DNA from 2 places in the Massilia sp. BHUDP2 genome. Region 2 is predicted to be linked to the other one. Evidence: riboswitches for the same ligand, from Rfam matches in the RefSeq annotation. Region 2 holds a riboswitch; the other holds the start of a gene.

Region 1 (6,923 bases), on a different contig from region 2:
ATTACGCCGACTGCCGATGCCGTCCTGTCGCAGGCACTGCTCGATGCCATCAATAACAAAACCAAACCGCTCGGCAGCCTGGGACGCCTCGAAACGCTGGCCGCCCAGCTCGGCCTGATCCAGGGCACGACGCGCATCCGGATCACGGATCCCGCCATCCTGGTATGTGCGGGCGACCATGGTGTCGTGGCGGAAGGCGTATCGGCCTATCCGCAGGACGTGACCTGGCAGATGGTCGAGAACTTCCTGGCCGACGGCGCCGCCATCAATGTATTCGCGCGCCAGAATGGCTGTGCGCTGCATGTGGTCGATGCGGGCGTGAACCACGACTTCGGCGTGCGTCCCGGCCTGCTCGACCGCAAAATCGCCAAGGGCACGCGCAACTTCGCCGCCGAGCCGGCGATGTCGCGCCGGCAGCTCGAGGACGCGCTGGAGCATGGCATGGCATTGGCGCGCGACCTGCCCGGCACCGTGGTCGGCTTCGGCGAGATGGGCATCGGTAATACGACCGCCGCCGCGGCCATCATGCACAAGCTGACCGGGCTGCCACTGGAGCAATGCGTGGGCGCCGGCACGGGCCTGTCGTCGGACGGCATCCGGCGCAAGCAGCAAGTCATCGCCGCTGCCATACAAAAGCATGGCGGGGCAGACGACCCGCTCGCCGTGCTGGCCACCTTCGGCGGCTTCGAGATCGCCATGATGACGGGCGCGATGCTCAAGGCCGCCGAGCTGCGCAAGGTCCTGCTGATCGACGGTTTCATCGTCACCAGTGCCTTGCTGGTGGCCGCTCGCCTGCAGCCGGCGATCCTCGACTACTGCGTGTTTGCCCACGCATCGAGCGAAAACGGCCACCGCCTGATGCTCGACGCCCTCGGCGCCCAGCCCCTGCTGCAGCTCGGCCTGCGCCTGGGCGAAGGCACCGGCAGCGCACTCGCCCTGCCCCTGCTGCATGCGGCCGCCAACTTCCTGAACGAGATGGCGACCTTCGCCTCCGCCCAGGTCAGCACCGGCGCAAAGTAAAGACCATGCAGCAGCTGCGCCTGTTCTTCATCGCGGTCCAGTTCTTCACGCGCCTGCCGATCCCGCGCTGGGTCGGCTTCGAGCAGGAGTGGCTGCACCATGCGTCGCGCTACTTCCCGCTGGTCGGCATCGTGGTCGGTACGATCGCCGCCGGCGTGTACGCCGCCGCCGCACTGGTGTTTCCCGCTCCGGTCGCGGCAGTGCTCTCGACCGCAGCGACCATCTATGCCACCGGCGCCTTCCACGAGGACGGCTTTGCCGATACCTGCGATGGCCTCGGCGGCGGGATGACGCGCGAACGCGTGCTCGAGATCATGAAGGACTCGCGGGTCGGCGCCTACGGCGCCATCGGCGTGGTGTGCATGCTCGGCGCGAAGTGCAGCACCCTGGCAATGCTGCCGCCAGCCAGCGCCATCGGCGCCCTGCTGCTCGCCCATCCGCTGTCGCGCCTCGCGGCCACCTCCCTCATCTGGCGCATGGAGTATGCGCGCGCCGAAGGCAAGACCAAGCCGCTGGCCGAACGCATGACGACAAGCGAATTCACGATCGCATCCGCCACGGTCGCCATCGCCGCCGCCATCCTGCTGGCGAGCGGCGCGCTCGACCTGCGCGCCCTGCTTGCCGCGCTCGTCGCGGGTGTTGCTGTGACCTGGTGGCTGGCCCGCAAGTTCGCGCGCCGCATCGGCGGGTATACCGGCGACTGCCTCGGCGCCGTGCAGCAGCTGGCCGAAGTCCTCATCTATCTTGCCGTGCTGGCCACACTCGGCCACGGCGCCCTCGCATAAGGATGCGGCTGATCCTGGTGCGCCATCCCCAGCCGGAGGTCGCGCCCGGCCTCTGCTACGGCAGCGCCGACGTTTCGACATCTATCGAAGCGATCATGCAGGTCGCCACCACGCTGCGCGCGGCCGGCTTGCCCGGGCGACTCCCCGTCTACGCCAGCCCGCTCGCACGTTGCGCGACCCTCGCCGCGGCGCTCGAGGTCCCGGTCACGCTCGATGCCCGCCTGGGCGAGATGGATTTCGGCGCCTGGGAGATGCGCGCGTGGGACACCATCCCGCGCGCCGAGGTCGACGCCTGGGCCGCCGACCTGCTGCACTACCGCCCCGGCGGCGGCGAGAACGTGCTCGAGGTGGCCCGCCGCGTCGCCGCATTCCGCCAGCAGCTGCGGCATCCTGCGGCGCTCGTCATCTGCCACGCCGGCACGATCCGCCTGTTGTCCGCCCTGCACCCAGGGGGCAGCATCGAACAGGCCGCGTTACGCGCCGCCGCCAGCGCCCACCGCATCGGCTACGGTGAAGTCGTCGTGCTGAAAGACTGACAACGCCGCGCGACCCTGCGTATAATGGCGGCGTTTTGGTGCTCGCGGTCGTGTCCACGACCGCAGTTAAACGGGAAACACGAAGCCCTTCAACAAGGCCAACGTGTGCTGCCCCCGCAACGGTAAGCAAGTGCCGCGCTCGATGTTCGGGCCACGCGGCAAACCGTCTTCCATGACCACTGTGCGAACGCATGGGAAGGTCGGACGGCCACACTTGCCAGCCCGGATACCGGCCAAAAGGTGGAAGCGTGCCATTGGCGCGCTTCTGATCAATCTGGCCTACGGGGACGTCGGCTGGTTGTCTTTTGATTGAGCTATTCATGAACTTTCCTGTAACACGGCTTGCGGCCGCGCTGTCGCTCGCATTCGCCCTTGCTGCGCCCGCAGTCGCCCAAACCCTTGATTCGGTCCTCGTCACCGCCAACCGCATGCCGCAGCGCGCGGTCGACGTGATCGCCGACACCACGGTGATCCACGCCGACGAGATCGCCCGTTCCGGCGCAGGCTCGGTGGCCGACGTGCTGCAGCGCCAGCGCGGCATCGAGATCACCCGCAACGGCAGCGCCGGCGCCTCGACCAGCGTATTCCTGCGCGGCGCCAACAGCAACGGGGGCGTGGTCCTGCTGGACGGCGTACGCATCGGGTCGTCCACCAGCGGCGTCGCCGCCTGGAATGCGGTGCCGCTCGGCGCCATCGAACGCATCGAAATCGTCTACGGCCCGCTCAGCACCCTGTACGGCGCGGACGCCATCGGCGGCGTGATCCAGATCTTCACCCGCAAGGGCGAGGGCGGCCCGGTCGTCAGCGGCTCGGTCGGCGCCGGCAGCAATGCGACGCGCCAGATCGACGCCAGCGTGCACGGCGCGGCCAATGGCCTGCGCTACGCCATCGGCGCCGGCCATGAAGAGTCGGACGGCTTCTCGGCCACGCGCCCGGGCGCCTTCGGCTTCAACCCGGACAAAGACGGCTACCGCCGCCGCAACGCCAACGGCCAGCTTTCCTACGCGCTGGCCCCGAAATTCGAAGTCGGCGCCCAATTCCTGCACAGCGACCTGCGCGCGCAGTACGACAGCGGCAGCGCCGCCTACGACGTCCACAACGAGCAGGACCTGAACACGGCGGCGGTCTATGCCACCGGCCAGTTCAGCACCGCCTGGCGCAGCACCCTGCAGTACGCGCGCTCGGACGACAAACTGGGCAGCTTCACCAGCAGCGCCCCATCCGGCGCCAGCCAGATCGACACCCGGCAGGACGAGCTGACCTGGCAGAACAGCATCGCGCTCGGCCCCGACACCCTGCAGCTGCTCTACAGCCACCGCAAGGAGGAAGTGGAATCGAGCTCCACCGCGGCCCTCTCGCGCTCGCGCAGCACCAACGCGTATGCGGCCGTTTATTCGGCCAAGCGTGGCGCCCACCTGTTCGATGTCAGCGCCCGCCATGACCGTTCGTCGGTGTATGGCAGCAAGAACACCGGCGCCGCCGGCTATGGCTACGACTTCGGCTCTGGCCTGCGCGCCACCGCCAGCGTCGGCACCAGCTTCCGCGCGCCGACCTTCAACGAGCTGTACTACCCGAACTACGGCCTGCCGACCAACCGTCCGGAACAGGGCCGCAACCGCGAAGCCGGCTTGCGCTACGACGCCGGCGACGTGCAGTTCGACGCCACCTGGTTCCGCAACCGCCTGACCGACATGATTGTCTCCGCCACGCCCTGCCCGGGCCGGGCCGGCAGCTGCGCCTACAACGTCAACCGGGCCCAGCTCGAAGGCGTCACGGTGGCGGCGCGGACGCGCGTCAGCGGCATCAACCTGCGCGGCAGCCTGGACTGGCAGGATCCGAAGGACCTCACCACCGGCAAGCAGCTGGCGCGCCGCTCGAAAAAGCATGCCAGCTTCAGCGCCGACAGCAGCTGGGGCGTGCTCAAGGCCGGCGCCGAGCTGCAGCTCTCCGGCGAGCGCTTCGACGATGCCGCCAACCGCAATCGCCTGGGTGGTTACGGCCTGCTCAACCTGTACACTACCTGGCAAGTGGCGCCGGACGTATCGCTGCTGGTCCGCCTCGACAACGTCGCCGACAAGCAGTACGAGCTGGCGCGCTACTACGGCACCAGCGGCCGCACCTGGTTCGCCGGCCTGCGCTACGGCATCCGCTGACCAGGACGCCACCAAGAAGGAGAACCATGCATCACCCCGCTCAAGCCCAGCGTCAACGCGCCATGCTCGTCATCGGCGCCCTGCTGCTGTGCGCCATCGCCAGCCTGCTGTTCTCCGGCATGACGGGCTCGATCGCCGTGCCGCTGGCCGAGATGCCGGACGCCCTGCGCCAGCTGATGCAAGGCGAAAGCTCGCTGGCCGCCTCGCTGCTCGAGCTGCGTGCCGGCCGTGCGCTGACGGCCTTCGTGACCGGCGGCGCGCTGGCCCTGGCCGGGGTGATGATGCAGGCCCTGCTGCGCAACCCGCTGGCCGACCCCTATGTGCTCGGCATTTCGGCGGGCGCCTCGGTGGGCGCCCTGCTGGCCCTGCTCCTGATGGCCGGCGCCATCGTGGTCGACATGGCGGCGCTGGCCGGCGCGGTGGGGGTGTCGATGCTGCTCTACCTGCTGGCCCGGCGCGACCTGCGTAGCGGCCTGGCGCTGGAAGCGGGCACCTCGATGCTGCTGCTCACCGGCGTGATCCTCTCCTCGGCCTGCATGGCCCTGGTGACCCTGATGCTGTCGATCGCCCCGGAAGGCCGGCTGCGCAGCATGATCTTCTGGATGATCGGCGACCTGGCCGGTGCGCCGCTGCGCCTGGCGCCGTGGGTGGTGCTCGGCGCCGCCCTGCTGTACGCCCTGCGCAGCGCACGCGCCATGAACGTGGTCGCGCTGCATGCGGAGGCCGCGGCCACGCTCGGCATCCGCGTCGGCAGCCTGCGCAAGGGCCTGTTCTTCGTTTCCGGCGTATTGACCGCCAGCGCCGTCACCAGCGCCGGCTCGGTCGGCTTCGTCGGCCTGATCGTCCCGCACGCCTGCCGCTTCGCCTTCGGTCCCGACCACCGGGTCTTGATTCCGGCGGCGGTGCTGGCCGGCGGCAGCTTCCTGGTGCTGTGCGACACGCTGGCGCGCACCGTCATCGCGCCGCAGCAGCTGCCGGTCGGCGCGATCACCGCGATCATCGGCGCGCCGGTGTTCCTCTACCAACTGCACCGTTTGCGGAGGTGAGATGATCCGGACCGAACACCTCGACCTCAAGGCCGGCAGCCGCCTGCTGGTGCGGCAGCTCGACTGGGCCGCCCGCCCCGGCGAATGCTGGAGCATCATCGGCCGCAATGGCGCCGGCAAGAGCACCCTGCTGCGCACCCTGGCCGGCCTGCACCATCCGGATGCCGGCGCGGTATTCGTCGGCGGCCGCGCGCTCGAGGCCTGGGCGCCGGAAGAACTGGCGCGCGAACGCGCCTTCCTGGCGCAGTCGCGCCACGATGCGTTTTCGTACAGCGTGATCGAAACCGTGCTGTCGGCGCGCCACCCCTACCACGCCGAGCGCTACTGGGAAGGCAGCGACGACCACCAGGCCGCCATGAACGCCCTGGAGGCGATGGAAGTGGCGGACCTGGCCGCCCGCGACGTGCGCACCCTGTCCGGCGGCGAGCGCCAGCGGGTCGCCATCGCCGCGCTGCTGGCGCAGGACACCCAACTCCTGCTGCTCGACGAGCCGGCCAACGCGCTCGACCTGGCGCACCAGGTCAGCAGCATGGCCCTGCTGGCCGGCCTGTGCCGCGAGCAGGGCAAGACCGTGGTCATGATCGGCCACGACCTGAACCTCGCCTACCGCATTTCCACCCACGCGCTGCTGTTGATGGGCGACGGCCGCTGGCAGGCCGGCCCGGTCGACGACACCATGCGGCCGGCGCTGCTGGGCGACTACCTCGGCCACCCGATCGAGATGATCGAACACGGGGGCCGCCGCATATTTCTCCCCCATGAGGCTAGCGTATGAACGAGATGACCCAAGAAGAGACTGCTGCATTGAACGAGCGCCACCGCCAGCGCATGGAACGCAAGAAGGCCGTCATCGACGCCAAAATCGCCGCGGCGGACAAGGAAATCGGCATCGTCATCGTCAATACCGGCAACGGCAAGGGCAAGAGCTCGAGCGCCTTCGGCATGGTGACGCGCGCGCTCGGCCACGGCATGAAGGTCGGCGTGGTCCAGTTCATCAAGGGCGCCATGTCGACCGGCGAGGAAAAATTCCTGCGCCGCTTCCCGGACGAAGTCAGCTTCCACGCGATGGGCGAAGGCTATACCTGGGAAACCCAGGACCGCGAGCGCGACATCGCCAAGGCCGGCGAAGCCTGGGAGCAGGCCAGGCGCTTCCTGCAGGACCCGGCCTACGGCATGGTGGTGCTGGACGAACTGAACATCGCGCTCAAGTACAAGTACCTGGACGTGCACACGGTCATTGCCGACCTGCTCGACCGTCCCGTCATGCAGCACGTGGTGGTGACCGGCCGCGCGGCGCCGCCGGAGCTGGTGGCGGTGGCCGACACGGTCACCGAGATGAACGTGGTCAAGCACGCCTTCAAGGCGGGCATCGCGGCCCAGGCC
Region 2 (6,923 bases):
CGGCCTGGAATACGCGGTGGTGGTACTGGTCGAGCTTGCCCATCGCTTCGAGGGTCAGGAACAGGCGTGCTTCCGGATCGGTCGGGCCCTGGAAAGGCAGCGGGATACGGCGCGCGACGATGTTGTCGCCCTGCTTCTTGATCCACTGGTTGAACGTCGGTTCCAGCATGTTGCAGGCCGGGCAATGGTACGCGAAGAATTCGATGACCTCGACCTTCTTGCCCGTCGCCTGCACCGGTTGCGGCGCGGCCAGGGTCTGGTAGTCGACACCGTTCTTCGGGTCGGCTGGCGACGCGATCGCGGTGCTGGCGACCATGGTGGCGGCGATGAGAGCAAAACGCAGAGAACGCATAGGTTTCCTTCCACAATAGATTGAGCAAACGCCGGGAGATTACCACTTTTTCGGCCCGCCATTCTGAGGAAGGGCTGAATTTTGCATTTGCTTACGGAATTAACGTAGGCGAAACGGAGGAATGATTTACTTCGACCGGCGCTGCCGCACCGCCTCCAGCGCTTCGCACAGCCGGGCCGCGCCGTCGATCACCCGCGGCCCCGGCCGCGTCAGCAATTCGCCATCCACGGTCAACAGGTTGCCCCGCTTTACCGCCGTCATGCTCTTGTACGGCCCCCACAGCTTGAGGCCGGGATTGGCAGGATCATGACGCCTGCCGGCCATGATCGCCTCCGGGTCGGCCTGCAGCACCGCTTCGATGCCGACCTCCGGCGCCACGGCCTTGAGCGCGCCGAACACGTTGCGTCCGCCGCAGACCCTGATCGCGTCGCTGGCGATCTGGGCGTCGTTGAGGGTGTACAGCGGCTGGTCCCAGATCTGGTAGAACACCGTCACGGGCGGGCGCCGGGCGTAGCGCGCTTCCAGCCCCGCCAGGCGGGCGCGCAAGGACCCGGCCGCGCTCGTGGCAGCCGCGTCGGTGCCCAGCAGCCGGCCCAGGCGCTCGATGTTGTCGGCCACCTGCCCCAGTGTGCGCGGCTCGCTGTGGAAGACCGGCACGCCCAGCGATTCGAGCTGGGCGATCTGGCGCGCCGTGTTCCCGGTGTGCCAGACCACGATCAGCTCGGGTTTGAGGGCCAGCACCCGCTCCATGTCGATCACGCTGTTGCTGCCGACCAGCGGGATCTTCTTCGCGGCTTCCGGGTAATCGCTGTAGTTCATCGCCCCGACCACGCGCGCGCCGCCGCCGGCCGCGAACAGCAGCTCGGTGGCATGCGGCGCCATCGAGATGACGCGCCGGGCCGGCTGCTGCACGGTGATGCGGCGGCCGGCATCGTCGACCACGCTCAGCGCGGCCTGCGCGCCGGCTGCCGCCGCGAACAGCAGCAGCGCAGCGCTCAAGCGTCCGGGCGCGCGCATCAGAAGTCGTAGCGCAGCGACAGCTTCAGCTGGCGGCCGTCGCTCGGATAGATGCCCGAGCGGCAGCCGAAGGCATTGCTGTAGTACTGGCGGTCGGCCAGGTTGAGCGCGCTGACGGCCGCTTCCCAGCCCTTGATGCGGTAGGCGTAGCGCGCGTCGACGGTGGTGTACGACGGGATGCGGGCGCCGCAGCTGTTGGTGAAGTCGCTGCCGTAGCGCTGGCTGTCGACCCACTGGGCGCCGATGTCGGCGCTGTGGCCGCTGGCCGGGGTCCAGGCGGCGCGCACGGTGACGACGTTCTTCGGCACCAGCACCATCTCGCGGCCGGCATTGGGGTACTCAGCACCTTGGCCGCCGGTGAACTCGGCGTCCACGCGCTGCCACTTGGCGGAGAGTCGCAGGTCCTGGGTCAGGGCCTGCTGCGCTTCGAGCTCGAAGCCCTGGCGACGGGTCGGATCCAGGTTGGTGTTGGCGCCCCAGCCGATGGTCGGGTCGTAGAAGATCTCGTCCTTCAGGCGGTGGCGGAACAGGCGCGCAGTCAGTTGGCGCGCCGGGCCGCCGGCGGTCACGCCCAGCTCCAGGTCGCGCGAGGTCTGCGGCGCCAGCACCTCAAGCCCCGAACGCAGGCTGTTCTCGTCCACGTTGGCGATGCGGTAGCTGCGGCCGAGCTTGGCGAACACGGTCAGCTGCGGCATCGGGTCGACGCTGCCTTCCAGCGACCAGGCATTGATCGACTGCCTGCGGTGCTCACCCAGCACCGGCGGGAAGGCCAGCGGGTCGGAGTAATCCTTGGTGAAGCGTTCGTGGCGACCGCCGATCGCCAGGCGGGCATTGTGGGGAGCGTTCCACAGGACTTCGTTGCGCAGGTAGATGGCCTTCGAATCCTGCTCGGCGTCGCCGCGCGAGAAATCGGACTCGGTCCGGCGCTCCCAGCGCACCAGGTCGATGCCGGCCACCAGCTCGTTGCGCTTGTCGCCCAGGCTGGCCGTGTGGCGCAGGCGCGGCGAGAACTGGGTCTGGCTGGCGTCATAGGCGACGCGGGTGACGCCGCCGGGGTAGAAGTAACTGGCTGCGACCTCGCGCTCGCGGTGCGAGAGTTCCGCGGCCAGCTCGAGGCTGCCGACGCGGTGCTCGACGAAAGCGCTGACGCGGTCGGTGTCCAGGGTGCCGAAATCGTCCGGCGTGAGGGTCTGGCGCGGATTGGCCAGGTACTGGGCCTCCGTGAGCGAACCCGGGAAGCGCGCGTCCTGCTCGGAATGTTCGAAGCGCAGGCCGGCGCGGCCCGCGCCGTAGGCGTACTGGACGCCGCCACTGGCGGTCTTCTGCTTGAACTCGCTGTTGGCGCGGTAGTTGTCGGTGCCGCGGTCGGCCAGCGCCACATCAAAAGAAAGCGGGCCGGCGCCATGGGTGATCGAGGCGCGCAGGTCGTGGGCGTCGAAGCGCCCTGCTTCGGCGAAGACCGAACCGTGGGTGCCGTTCGCGCCGGCGCGGCGCGTGATGATGTTGATCACGCCGCCGGTCGCGCCTTCGCCGTACAGCACGCTGCTGCCGCCGCGCTGGATCTCGATGCGCTCGACGGTATCGACCGGGATGCTCGACAGCACCGCGTTGGTCAGTTCGTTCTCGTTCAGGCGCACGCCGTCCACCAGGATCACCAGGTTCTGGGCGCTGTTCGAGCCGAAGCCGCGCAGGTCGAGCGCGAAGTCCGGCGAGGCGTCCAGGCTCTGGCGTCCATAGACCCCGCCGACCTTGCGGATCGCCGCGTTGACGTCGGCGGCGCCGGAACGGCGGATGTCATCAGCCGTGATCACGGTGGCGCCGATCGGCGCGCTGGCAGGCTGCGCCGGGAAGCGCGCGCCGGTGATGACGATCGAAGGCAGGCTGTCCTGGGCGGCGGCCTTGGCGGCAAGGATGGACAGGGACAGGGCGCAAGCCAGCGCGAGCGGCTTCACCGCCGGCGCGCTGCGTGGTACGACAGCAAAGTTCATGTTCGGATGTTCTCGGTAATGGCACCGGCCTGCGTCCCCGCAAGCCCGGCGTTCAACGGAAGGCGCCGCCACGCTGCTCGCATGCGGTCGCTTCCACCTGTCTGGCCGGTATCCGGGCTTGCAAGACGGACCGCGCCACCTTCCTATGCCTGTCGGCACAGTGGTGTTTGGAGCAGCCTACCGCTTCGCGTATGCGAAGCAGTGCTTGTTGACCGTTGCGGGGGCAGCACATCTTGGTTCGGGCGCGCAGCGCCTTTGCCTCGTGTTTCCCGTTTAACTGCACATGCGGAGCGCATGCGCGGGCACCAGAACGGCGAGATTATAACCTGACAAGCTTTCCTGCATTTCGTTGTCGTATTTTGTGCTTCCATTCCCTGCGCATGGCAATTCGCCGATGTTCTGGATATAGTCGCGCTCATATAAATACAACATCGACAACTGGGAGTCCTGCATGCAGATTTATAGACAGCGACAAGGCCTGCGCGCGCTGGCATGCGCCGCACTGCTGGCCTTCGGCGGCGCCGGCGCCTGGCTGGCCCAGGCTGACGCGCCCCCGCCCGCGGCCACGCCTTCGCTCGACGGCATCGCGCTGGCCGCGCCGAACGCCGCCGCCGTCACGGCGCCGAGCAGCCCGGATGCCTGGGGCGGCATCCGCAGCGGCGACCACGCGACCCTGTCCGAGCGCGTGGCCAGCTACCGCATCAGCGCCACGCTCGACCCGGACAAGCACGTGATCGCCGGCCAGCAGCAGCTCACCTGGCGCAACCGCAGCGCGGTACCGGCGCGCAGCGTCTACATTCACCTCTACATGAACGCCTTCGAAGGCGAAGGCAGCAGCTTTTTCACCGAGCAGCGCCAGCGCGGCGAACGTTTCCGCAGCGGCGCCGAGATCGGCGACGGCGAATGGGGCCACATCGCGCTGCGCAGCGTGACTCAAGGCGGCGCAGCCGTGCCATGGCGCTTCGTCCAGCCGGACGGCGGCCCGGCCACCGACCACACGGTGGCGCGCCTCGACCTGCCCGAGGCGGTCGCCCCCGGCGCCTCGACCACGCTCGACATGGCCTTCACCACCCAGCTGCCGCGCGTGATCGCGCGCACCGGCTACTACGGCAGCTTCCACCTGGTGGCCCAGTGGTTCCCGAAGATCGCAGTGCTCGAACTGCCGGGCGAGCGCGGCGCCACCGCGCCACGCTGGAATGCGCACGAATTCCACATGGAGTCCGAGTTCTACGCCGATTTCGGCAGCTATGACGTGAGCCTGACCGTGCCGAAGGGCTATACGGTGGGCGCGACCGGCGCGCTGCAGGGTGCGCCCGTCGAGAAGAACGGCTTGCTGACGCACCGCTACGTGCAGCACGACGTGCACGACTTCGCCTGGACCGCGGACAAGCGCAGCGCCCCGCCGCTGGTGGAGACCTGGACCGGTCCCGGCAGCCCGATCGTGACCGTGCAGGTGCTGTACCCGCAGGAATACGAGGCCAGCGCCAGGCCGGTCATGAAGGCGGCCAAGGATTCGCTGGCCTATTTCTCGCGCAAGCTCGGCCCCTACCCCTACCGCACGCTGACCGTCGTGATCCCGCCCTACAACGCGCAGGAAGCCGGCGGCATGGAGTACCCGACCTTCATCACCGCGTCCGGCCATGCCGAGGTTCCGCCCAAATCGCTGCAAGAATATGAACTGGACGCCGTGACGATCCACGAACTCGGCCACAACTTCTTCCAGGGCATCCTGGCCAGCAACGAGTTCGAGGAGCCGATGCTCGACGAAGGCCTGACCGCCTACTGGGAAAACCGCGCGATGCGCGACCGCGGACAGCAGGTCTATCCCGCCCCCGGTTTCCTGAAGCGGATCGGCTTCGATCCGGGATTCGAGGGCTTCGACGCCATGCGCCTGTTCGCCCCGCGTGAGCGGCCGCTGGATGCGCCCGGCCAGAACGCCTGGCAGCGCCTGCAGGGCATCGATCCGGTCTACACCCGCAGCGCCACCGTGATGCGCGACCTGGAGCAGCGCATCGGCAGCGAGGCCATGGAGCGCGGCTTCAAGGAATACTACCGGCGCTGGAAGTTCCGCCACCCCAGCATTGCCGACCTGCGCGAAGCGCTGGCGGACGGCAGCGGCGAGCGCACCGCTGTCGAAGAGGTCTTCGCGCAGCAGGTCTATGCGACCGCACGCGTCGACGACAAGGTGGCCAGGCTGTCGAGCGAAGAAGAGCTGCCGTTGGCCGGCACCCGCGTGGTGGACGGCAAGCGCGTCGAAGAGAGCCAGGCGGCGGTGGACGAGCGCATCGCCAGGCTGCGCGCGAACTGGAGCAAGGCCAATCCGAACGCCAGGCAGGGCGGCCCCTTCCCCTGGCGTACCCGGGTGACCGTGCGCCGCGACAGCGCCAGCGTGCCGCAGACCCTGGTGGTGCGCTTCGCCGACGGCAGCAGCGAGACCGTGGCCTGGAACGCCACCTCGCCGGACGAGAAATGGCGCACATTCACCTGGGTCAGGCCGGCGCGCGCCGTGTCGGCCGAGCTCGACCCGCGCCGCAGCCACTACCTCGACGTGAACAAGCTCGACGACAGCCGCACGATCGACCCCAAGCGCAGCGCATCGACCCGCTGGACCAGCGACGCGGCGGCCTTCTTCCAACTCATCCTGTCCTTCATCGCCACCGTATGACGACCACGACCGCTTCCCTGGCGCCCGCGCAGGCGCCGCACACTTCCGCGTCACGCGGCCATGCCGGCTTGCGGGCACTGGGCGCCGCCCTGCGCCCTGCCCTGCAATGGCGCCTGCTGCTGCTCTGGCTGCTGGCCCTGCTGCTGCCCACGCTGGTTGCCGCCCTGCCGCTATGGACCATGCTGGGCGCCGCCTTCGACCGCTCGGTGCACGCCACGGCCCTGGCCCAGCGCCTCGACGGGGTGGCCATTGCGGACCTGGTCGGCCTGCACAGCCAGCACGCCTCGGCCGTGAGCGCGGGCGGCATCGTGGCCCTCGCGATGACGCTGCTGCTGTCGCCCTTCCTGACCGGCGCGGCCATCAGCGCCGCGCGCGCGCCGGCGCCGCTCGCCTTCGCGGCGCTGGCCGCCGGCGGCGTGCGCGAGTACGGGCGCCTGCTGCGCATGCTGCTGTGGGCCATCGTGCCGCTCGGCGCGGCGGTTTTCCTGGGTGGCATGGCGGCCTCGGTCGCCGAGCAGCCCGGCGCCGTGCTCGAGTCCAGCGCAAGCAATGCGGCCCTGGCGGGCTCGCTGATCGCCGCCCTGCTGGTGCTGCTGGCCCATGCGACGCTCGACGCCGGCCGCGCGGTGCTGGCGCTGGACCGCCGCCGCAGCTCGGCGGTGCTGGCCTGGTGCGACGGGCTGGGCCTGATCATGCGCCGTCCGTTTGCCGTCGTCGGTGTGTATGCCGCGATCACGGCGCTTGGGCTGCTCCTGGCCGGCGCGCTGGCGGTGGCGCGCCTGAATGTCCCGGCGCTGGGCGCGGGCAGCTTCCTCGGCGGGCTGCTGCTGGCCCAGCTGGCGGTACTGGCGCTGGCCTGGATGCGCTGCGCGCGCCTGTTCGGGCTGATGGAACTGGCCAG

Evidence for each region. A riboswitch is a leader RNA that binds a small molecule or an ion and turns the genes downstream of it on or off. The one in region 2 is predicted to bind cobalamin.
Region 1: another riboswitch for cobalamin. It lies ahead of ACK6C6_RS24410 (TonB-dependent receptor domain-containing protein); the one in region 2 lies ahead of ACK6C6_RS16015 (TonB-dependent receptor).

Annotation. Positions count from the first base shown of each region.
Region 1 is NZ_JBJUVW010000006.1:7,589-14,511, reverse strand. It holds gene cobT (nicotinate-nucleotide--dimethylbenzimidazole phosphoribosyltransferase) at 1-1,020, shown strand, start outside; gene ACK6C6_RS24420 (adenosylcobinamide-GDP ribazoletransferase) at 1,026-1,805, shown strand; gene ACK6C6_RS24415 (histidine phosphatase family protein) at 1,808-2,341, shown strand; cobalamin riboswitch at 2,361-2,594, shown strand; gene ACK6C6_RS24410 (TonB-dependent receptor domain-containing protein) at 2,662-4,494, shown strand; gene ACK6C6_RS24405 (FecCD family ABC transporter permease) at 4,521-5,540, shown strand; gene ACK6C6_RS24400 (ABC transporter ATP-binding protein) at 5,542-6,315, shown strand; gene cobO (cob(I)yrinic acid a,c-diamide adenosyltransferase) at 6,312-6,923, shown strand, end outside.
Region 2 is NZ_JBJUVW010000002.1:1,205,710-1,212,632, forward strand. It holds gene ACK6C6_RS16005 (thiol:disulfide interchange protein DsbA/DsbL) at 1-352, opposite strand, end outside; gene ACK6C6_RS16010 (cobalamin-binding protein) at 479-1,369, opposite strand; gene ACK6C6_RS16015 (TonB-dependent receptor) at 1,369-3,357, opposite strand; cobalamin riboswitch at 3,443-3,682, opposite strand; gene ACK6C6_RS16020 (M1 family metallopeptidase) at 3,809-6,022, shown strand; gene ACK6C6_RS16025 (hypothetical protein) at 6,019-6,923, shown strand, end outside.